Regions from separate parts of the Mesorhizobium sp. M1312 genome, predicted to be linked through region 1. Evidence: predicted binding sites of a transcription regulator. Region 1 holds the regulator's gene; the other holds the start of a gene.
The links. The regulator LexA, encoded in region 1, represses DNA repair genes until DNA is damaged. The targets are predictions, from matches to a motif close to TGTTCNNNNTGTGTTCNG.

Region 1 (4,210 bases):
CATCTACGATATGGCCAAGGCGGTCGACCGCGCCATGGTGATTTCGGGCATCAGGCTGGTGGAAAAGACCGGCGGCAAATCCGGCGACTACAAGGTAGGCGCCCAAGAGGCAGGCCGATAATGGCACTGCTTCCGGTCGCCGAGGCGCTCGAGCGTCTGCTTGAAGATGCTGCGCCCTCGCAAGCTGAAAGCGTCGCCCTGATGGACGCCGCCGACCGCGTGCTGGCGGAGCCGCTCATAGCACTTCGCACCCAGCCGCCGTTCAACGCGTCCGCCATGGACGGCTTTGCCGCGCGGGCCAAGGATGTCGCGTCCGTGCCCGCAAGACTTTCGGTGATCGGCATAGCGCCGGCCGGACGCGGCTTTGCCGGAACAGTCGGCCCGGCGCAGGCCGTCCGCATCTTCACCGGCGCGCCGCTTCCGGCAGGCGCCGACACCATCGTCATCCAGGAGAATGTCCGCGACCTCGGCGGCGGCAGCATCGAAGTGACCGCGTCGACCGTTGAAGGCCGCAACATCCGCCGCCTCGGGCTCGATTTCTCGAAGAGCGACGTGCTGCTGGAGAAAGGCCGCCTGCTTGATCCGGCGGCATTGTCGCTGGCGGCGTCGGCCAACCATCCGCAGGTCAGCGTGGTGAAACGGCCGCTGGTCGCAATCATCGCCACCGGCGACGAATTGCTGCCGCCGGGCAGCGATCTTGGCCCCGACCAGATCATCTCGTCCAATGCTTATGGCGTCGCCGCCGCGGCCCGCTCGGTCGGCGCCAGCGCGCTCGATCTCGGCATCGCCCCCGACCGGAAGGAGGCGATCGCCGCGCTGGTGAAAAAAGCGGTCGATGCAGGCGCCGACGTCATCGTCACGCTGGGCGGCGCCTCGGTCGGCGACCATGACCTGGTCCATGACGTGCTGACCGGCGAAGGCATGACGCTCGATTTCTGGAAAATCGCCATGCGGCCCGGCAAGCCGCTGATGTTCGGGCGGCTCGGCGACATCCGCTGCATCGGCCTGCCCGGCAATCCGGTGGCGAGCCTGGTCTGCACGCAGCTCTTTCTGAAGCCGCTGCTTGCGCGGCTCGGCGGCCGCGCTTTTCGGCAGGACCTGCGTCAGGCGCGGCTCGGCGCCGCCATGCCGGCCAACGATCTCAGGCAGGACTATGTACGCGCCGTGGTGAGCGAAGAAGCCGGCACGCTGCTGGCGACCCCGTTCGGCATCCAGGATTCGTCGATGCTCAAAATGCTGGCCGACGCCAACGGGCTGATCGTGCGCGAGCCATTCGCTCCCCCAGCCGCGACGGGCGTCGCCTGCAGCGTGCTGATGCTACGCTGAACAAAACGTCAACACTTTCATTAAACTTTAAACGGTTGCGGAACACAACTGGAACAGATAGTGTTTGTTCTGGGTTTGTTTTTCTGATTCTGTTGGGGGTCGCGATGCTGACACGCAAACAACACGAACTGCTGATGTTCATCCACGAGCGGCTGAAGGAAAGCGGCATTCCGCCCTCGTTCGACGAGATGAAGGAAGCGCTCGACCTCGCCTCCAAGTCGGGAATCCATCGGCTGATCACGGCGCTGGAGGAGCGCGGCTTCATTCGCCGCCTGCCCAACCGCGCCCGTGCGCTGGAGGTGCTGCGCCTGCCCGATTCGATCGCGCCCGGCCTCAATGCGGCGCGCAAATTCTCGCCGAGCGTCATTCAGGGCAGCCTTGGGCAGGGCAGCCTCGGACGACAGATCAAGCCGGCGCCTTCGCGCATGCCCGCGGCCGGCAATGACGACGACGTCGTTGCCACCGTCTCCATCCCGGTGATGGGCCGCATCGCTGCCGGTGTGCCGATCGACGCGATCCAGCACCAGACGCATTCGATCTCGGTACCACCGGATATGATCACCGGCGGCACGCACTACGCGCTGGAGGTCAAGGGTGATTCGATGATCGAGGCCGGCATTTTCGACGGCGACACGGTCATAATCCGCAACGCCGACACCGCCCAGCCTGGCGAGATCATCGTCGCCTTGGTCGACGAGGAGGAAGCGACGCTGAAGCGGTTCCGCCGCAAGGGCGCCTCGATCGCACTGGAAGCCGCCAATCCGGCCTACGAGACGCGCATCTTCGGGCCGGACCGGGTCAAGGTGCAAGGCAAGCTCGTCGGACTAATCCGGCGTTACTGAGTGGTGGCCTTTTTGGGCTTCTCGGCCTTGCGGTACGGCGGCAGGCCCCTCGCCTCGCGCGAAAATCTTCGCTGCTCGTGCCAGGGCCTATAGGGCTGTCTGACGGCAAAACGGATTTCTGCGCGCGTCGTCGCCGATAGCGGATCGAAGAAGACGGCGGCACTGCCCATGCGAGCGAGCTGCCGTTTGGTGACGACAAGAACCAGCGGATTGCGGCAGGGATTGTAATAGGCTGTGGCATCATCGATGACGATCAGATCCGCAAAGGCACAGGCTGGCCGCGCGGTTTTACGGTTGTCGGCGAGCGCGATGATCGCGCCGGACGGATGCCGGGCGAGGCACAGGCCGGCAGTGCAGTAGAAGGGCGCTCCCGGCGGCAGGTCGGCCGGATCGGCGAGGTCGAACCGCACGTCTCCTTTTTCGAATGTCTCGGGCTCGACAATGGTCGCTGAAACCAGCGCATGTTTCCAGTTGTCGGTGATGAATTCGTTCGAACGCACCCGGTTGACGGCAAGTTCGCCGCCGCCAATCGGCAGCGCCACCAGATGCGCATCTTCCGAAATCAGCACGTCGGGGGTGCGTGTCTCGGAAATCGTCAGCAGGCCGGCGAGCGCAAAGGGAAGTGCCGCAAGCCGCAACCATGTCGTCGCCATCGTGGCGATGACCAGGGCGACCGTCACCAGCAGAACCGACTGCAACGAAATCAGTCCGACTGCATCGATCGGCGACCGCTCGGAGATCCATCCCGATATTGCAATCATGGCTGTCAGCCCTTTGCCCATCATGTAGAGGAAAGGCCCATCCAAGCCGAAAGGCATTGCCAAGGCGCTGACGACGGCCAGGAACATGACGACCGTGACGATCGGCATGACGGCCAGATTGGCGAACAGGCTAAGCGGCGAGACGCGCTGGAAGTGCCAGATGGCAAAGAGCGCGGTGGCGCTGCCGGCAATGATGGAGGTCATTGCGATGGTACCTGTCCCAGCGGCGAGTTTCCGCGTGACGAAAGCGACCGGTGACCGTCGCTGTAGCGGCGCCGTGGCCTTGTCGGCACAATAGTCGGACCAGCCGGCATAGGCGCCCACGAGAGCAGCGGTCGCGGCGAAGGACATCTGGAAGCTTGGGCCGACCACCTCGTGCGGCGACACGACGATGACCGCGATGGCTGAAATCGTCAGATTGCGCATGGTGAGTGCCGCCCGGTCGAACAGCACGGCGACAAGCATTACCGCCAGCATGATGAAGCTGCGCTCAGCCGCGACCACGATACCGGAAAAAATGAGATAGGCAGCGATGGAAACGAGTGCGGCGGCAGCCGCATATTTTTTGACCGGCCGGCGCGACGAAAAATCGGGAAACAGCGCAAGTGCGCCGCGTAGCAATCCCATGATGGCGCCGGCGACAAGCGCCATGTGCAGGCCGGAAATGGAGATGATGTGGTAGATGCCGGTGCGCCGCATCGATTCGTTTATCTCTTCGGGAATGCCGGCACGCACGGCGACGATCAGCGCGGCGGCAATCTCCCCCTCGGCGCCACCGATGCTGTCCCTGATATGGTCGGCGATGGTTTCGCGCGCCTTTTCGATCGAGGAAGAAAGGCGCGCGGCGAACGGTGCATCTTCGGAAACGACGATCTTCGGATTGCCGAGGAAAAAGCCACTGGCACCGATACCGGCGAAATAGCTGTCGAAGGAGAAGTCATAACTGTCCGGCCTAACCGGGCCAGTCGGAGGCAGAAGCCTCACATAGCCGGTTGCGACCGAGCCTGCGGTCATCTCAGCGGGAATTTTGCGTGCCGAAACCCTGACACCTTTCGGCGCATAACGCAGTGTCGGCCGGGCGGTCGACATCACGTCGATGGTCAGCCTGATCCGGCCGTTCGCCATCTGGTCGAGCCTAACGACACGGCCGGTGAGCTGGGTCTGGATTTCCGAACCGAGCATCTGCGTTCCCACGCGCCAGGTTTCAACCTTGGCGGCGAGAACACCGAGTGCGCACAGCAACGCTGCCATGAAGCACAAATGCGTTTTGCGCCATGAGCG
Region 2 (4,210 bases), on a different contig from region 1:
GCTGGAAGGCGATGCCGCGGCCGATGCCGGTGATCTGCTCGGCGTTCTTGAGGTTGACCAGCGGCTTCAGCAGGGACTCGATCTGGAAATTGACGAAGCGCTCGGCGCGCGCCGCGACCTTGTCGCGGGCGGGTCCGGTGAGCTGCTCGTCGGCCAGCAGCACAAGGCGCGGCTTCAACGGCTCGTCGCCTGCGACCAGCGTGCCGATCGGCGCGCCGATCCAGCGCAGCGTGCCATCGGAGCCGAGCGCGATGTCGCCATTGGCCGAGGCGCCGAAGCGTTCGGCCCGCGCCTCAAATTCGGCTGCAAGCGCCTTCTGGGCTGCTGTGCGCACCGCCTTGGCGTCCTCGCCGCCGGCGCTCTGGTCGGCGGTGAAGCGGAACCCCTGCAACTCGCCGACATGATGGCCTTCGACGAGGACGGTTCCGGTTGGACTGATTTCGGCTTCAGGCATGGTATTTTCTCTAAGGCGCCGCATGAGGACGGAAGTCCTGCGGTCTACGAAGCGTTTCGTCAACCGCTCATGCAGCGCATCCGACAATCTGTCTTCGATTTCGCGCGTCTTTTCCTGCCAGTGTGCCTGATCGGCCAGCCAGCCGGGCCGGTTGGAAACGAAAGTCCATGTGCGGATCTGGGCGATCCGGTGCGACAGCGTGTCGATGTCGCCCTCGGTGGCGTCGGCACGGCGGACCTGCTCGGCCATGTAATTCTCGTCGACATGGCCATACCTGGCAAGGTCCATATAGATCGAGGCGATCAGGTCGGCATGCTGGGCCGGTGCGATCTTCCTGTAGTCGGGAAGGGCGCAGGCCTCCCACAACAGCGCCACGCGCCTGGCGTCGGTGGCAAGCGCCCGAATGTCCTCGTCGCGGGACAAATGCTCGAGCGCCTGGGCATCCACCGCCGGCAGCGCGCGCGTCAGGCCTTCAACCGGCGCGTTGGTCTCGATCGAGCGCTTCAGCGCGTCGAGGTTGGCGAAATCGAAACGCGCGGTGCGCCATTGCAGCACCTTCACCGGGTCGAAATCATGCGCTTCGATCTTCTTGACCAGTTCCTCGTCCAACGGATCGACCTGGCCGGTGACGCCGAAGGTTCCGTCGCGCAAATGCCGGCCGGCGCGGCCGGCGATCTGGCCGAGCTCGGCCGCCGTCAGATTGCGGTACTGGTAGCCGTCGAACTTGCGGTTCTGGGCGAAGGCGACATGATCGAGATCGAGGTTGAGGCCCATACCGATCGCATCGGTGGCGATCAGATAGTCGACATCACCCGATTGGAACAGCGCCACCTGCGCGTTGCGGGTGCGGGGCGATAGCGCGCCGAGCACAACGGCCGCACCGCCCTGCTGGCGGCGGATCAGTTCGGCGATGGCATAGACCTCATCGGCGGAAAAGGCGACGATCGCCGTGCGTCGCGGCAGGCGGGTGAGCTTCTTCGAGCCGGCATAGGCGAGATGCGACAGCCGTGGCCGCGTCACCACCGACACGCCCTTCAGCAGCCGCTGGAGGATGCCGTGCATGGTGGCTGCGCCGAGCAGCAGTGTCTCCTGGCGGCCGCGCAGATGCAGGATGCGGTCGGTGAAGATGTGGCCGCGCTCGAGATCGCCGGCCAGCTGGACCTCGTCGATAGCAACGAAGGCGGCGTCGGTCTCGCGCGGCATGGCTTCCACGGTGCAGACCGAATATCTGGCGCCGTCGGGCTGGATCTTCTCCTCGCCGGTAATGAGCGCCACCTTGTGAGCACCGACCTTCTCGCAGACGCGTGAATAAACCTCGCGGGCGAGCAGCCTGAGCGGCAGGCCGATAATGCCGCTTTCATGCGCCACCATGCGCTCGATGGCGAGATGGGTCTTACCGGTGTTGGTCGGCCCGAGCACGGCAGTCACGTCGCGGCCCGACAGGATCAGCGGTTCAGTGTGTTTCGGCTGGATGTTCATCGACCTGGAAATAAGGCTCTCCGCCTCGCGTTGTCGGGAGCGCCCCGTGGCGGCGCGTGACAAGCGACACATAGGGATTTCGGGCGCGAAGCGAAAGCGGAATGTTCCGACGGCAGCTCGAAGGCTCTCGTCTGGCGTTGTCAACCGGTCCTGATTTAACAGTTGGAACGAGTCTGGAACAAATCAGCTACGAATCGCTGACTCGTGCTGATTCAGGTTTTGTTCACGGCTACATCTGGGTTTTTCACCAGCAAGTCTCACCACATGCTGAATCGCCGAACTGGCCCGATTCATGCAGGGCGGACGCGTCGTTAACATCTGCCGATGAACGATCGGCGCATGCCGGCAGGCGTCACCTAACCTTCTGAAATTATTGATCTTTCCTAACGTGCCTTAACGGTTTGAGGGATGTTTCGACCTTTGTCGTTAACCTTCCGGTCAAAACCGGAACGAAACGGCGACGAATCGGCGCTGGCGGATATTTCCCGTTTTGTTCACCCCAATATGTTGTGTCGTGAACAGGTTTTCCACCGAGAATCCACAGGTGGGGAACAGGGTTTTGCACAGGCTGCGCGGCTGCCGTTAACCTTTGCGTGCCGCTTCGGCACAGATCGGCGCCACGTCCATCGGTCGACGCAGTCGCTACACGAGGACCAGACCGAAAATGCTGAACGGCTGGTTCAAGGCGCGTCCTCGCCCGCGGCATAGCGCTGCAAAGTAGGGCCGACGGTCCGGATGATCTCGTCGTGGGACAGGGCGACGACGGGCGGAAGCCGCAGCAGGTATCGGCACATCGCCAGACCCAGCAACTGGCTCGAAACGAGCCCGGCACGTCGACCCGCATCGGCGGGGTCAGCGACCGCCGCAACCACCGGCCTCACCTGGTTGGCAAACACGTCACGTAACTTTTCGGCGGCGAATTCGTTCGACGTCGCCGAACGCAGCAGAATTGCCATGCCAGGACCGCTGGCCGGGCCTTCCCAGATTTCGAGAAAACGCCTGATCAGCGTTTCGCCGATGGTGTTTCGGTCGATCACCCGCAGTGCCGGCAATTGCAGATCGACGACCGCCGCCCGGGCGAACAGCTCGTCCTTGCTGCGGAAATAGCGGATCACCATGGCCGGATCGATCGAGGCATGCGCTGCGACGTCGCGGATGGAGGCGCCGTCATAGCCGTGCTCGGCGAACAGGAGCCTCGCGGCCTCGAGGATTTGGGCGCGCGTGCGGTCCGATTTGCTGGGTTTCTTCGGCTGATTCTCGGTCATGAAATTCATATGCCAACGGCCGTTGACAAAAGCAATGGGTGCGGCTAAAAAGTCAACAATCGTTGACAAATGGAGAGAAAAATGTTGCCCGATACAACGGAAGTCCTGATCATCGGCGCCGGCCCGACCGGCATGGCGCTGTCCATCGTGCTGCACCAGGCCGGTGTCGATCACGTTCTGATCGACAGGTTGGCGCAGGGCCTTCAGACCTCGCGGGCTGGCGTCATCCACGCGCAGACGCTGGAAACGCTGGAGCCTCTCGGCGTTACGCAGCGGCTGAGCGAACTTGCCCTGAAGCTTCAGGATTTCGCCCTCCGCGACCGCAATCGGGCGCTGCTCAAGCTCGATTTCAGCAAGCTTCCATCGAGGCATCCTTATCTGATGATGCTGCCTCAGAACCTGACCGAGCAGGTGTTCGCCGAACGGATCGCGGCCCTGGGCGGCGTGATTCACCGCACGGTCGAGGCCAAAGCGGTCGTTCAGGACGTTGACGGAGCGCGCGTGACGGTGGTCGAGAACGGCCGCGAGAGACTGATATCGGCACGCTATGTCGTTGGTGCCGACGGCATGCAAAGCCTGGTGCGCAGGTCGACCGGCATCGAGTTCGATGGCGCGGCCTATGACGCTTCGTTCGTACTCGCCGATGTTCGTCTCGACTGGCCGGTTGGGCCGACGGAAGTGTCGCTGTTCTTTGCACCGGCCGGGCTGGTGGTGGTGGCGCCGCTTCCGGACGGATCGTACCGGGTCGTCGCAACAATGGATGACGCACCGGAAAAGCCCGAGATCGCCGATATCCAGGCGCTGCTCGACAGCCGTGGACCGACCAAAGAAAGGACGCGGGTGCTCGAGCTGTCGTGGAGCTCGCGTTTTCGCGTGCATCACCGCCTGGTCCGCTCGTACCGCAAGGACCGATTGTTCCTCATGGGTGATGCCGCTCACGTGCACAGCCCGGCGGGAGGGCAAGGCATGAACACCGGCATCATCGATGCGGTCGTGCTTGGTCAGTTGCTTG

Region 2: a site for LexA is predicted at 2,097-2,114, ahead of NKH36_RS15335 (helicase-related protein). Genes of this name have one in related genera too.

Annotation. Positions count from the first base shown of each region.
Region 1 covers NZ_JAMYLQ010000004.1:15,139-19,348, reverse strand. The annotation lists gene moaC (cyclic pyranopterin monophosphate synthase MoaC) at 1-121, shown strand, start outside; gene NKH36_RS07045 (molybdopterin molybdotransferase MoeA) at 121-1,326, shown strand; gene lexA (transcriptional repressor LexA) at 1,431-2,168, shown strand; gene NKH36_RS07035 (ComEC/Rec2 family competence protein) at 2,162-4,210, opposite strand, start outside.
Region 2 covers NZ_JAMYLQ010000011.1:99,715-103,924, reverse strand. The annotation lists gene NKH36_RS15335 (helicase-related protein) at 1-1,933, opposite strand, end outside; gene NKH36_RS15330 (TetR/AcrR family transcriptional regulator) at 2,614-3,372, opposite strand; gene NKH36_RS15325 (FAD-dependent oxidoreductase) at 3,331-4,210, shown strand, end outside.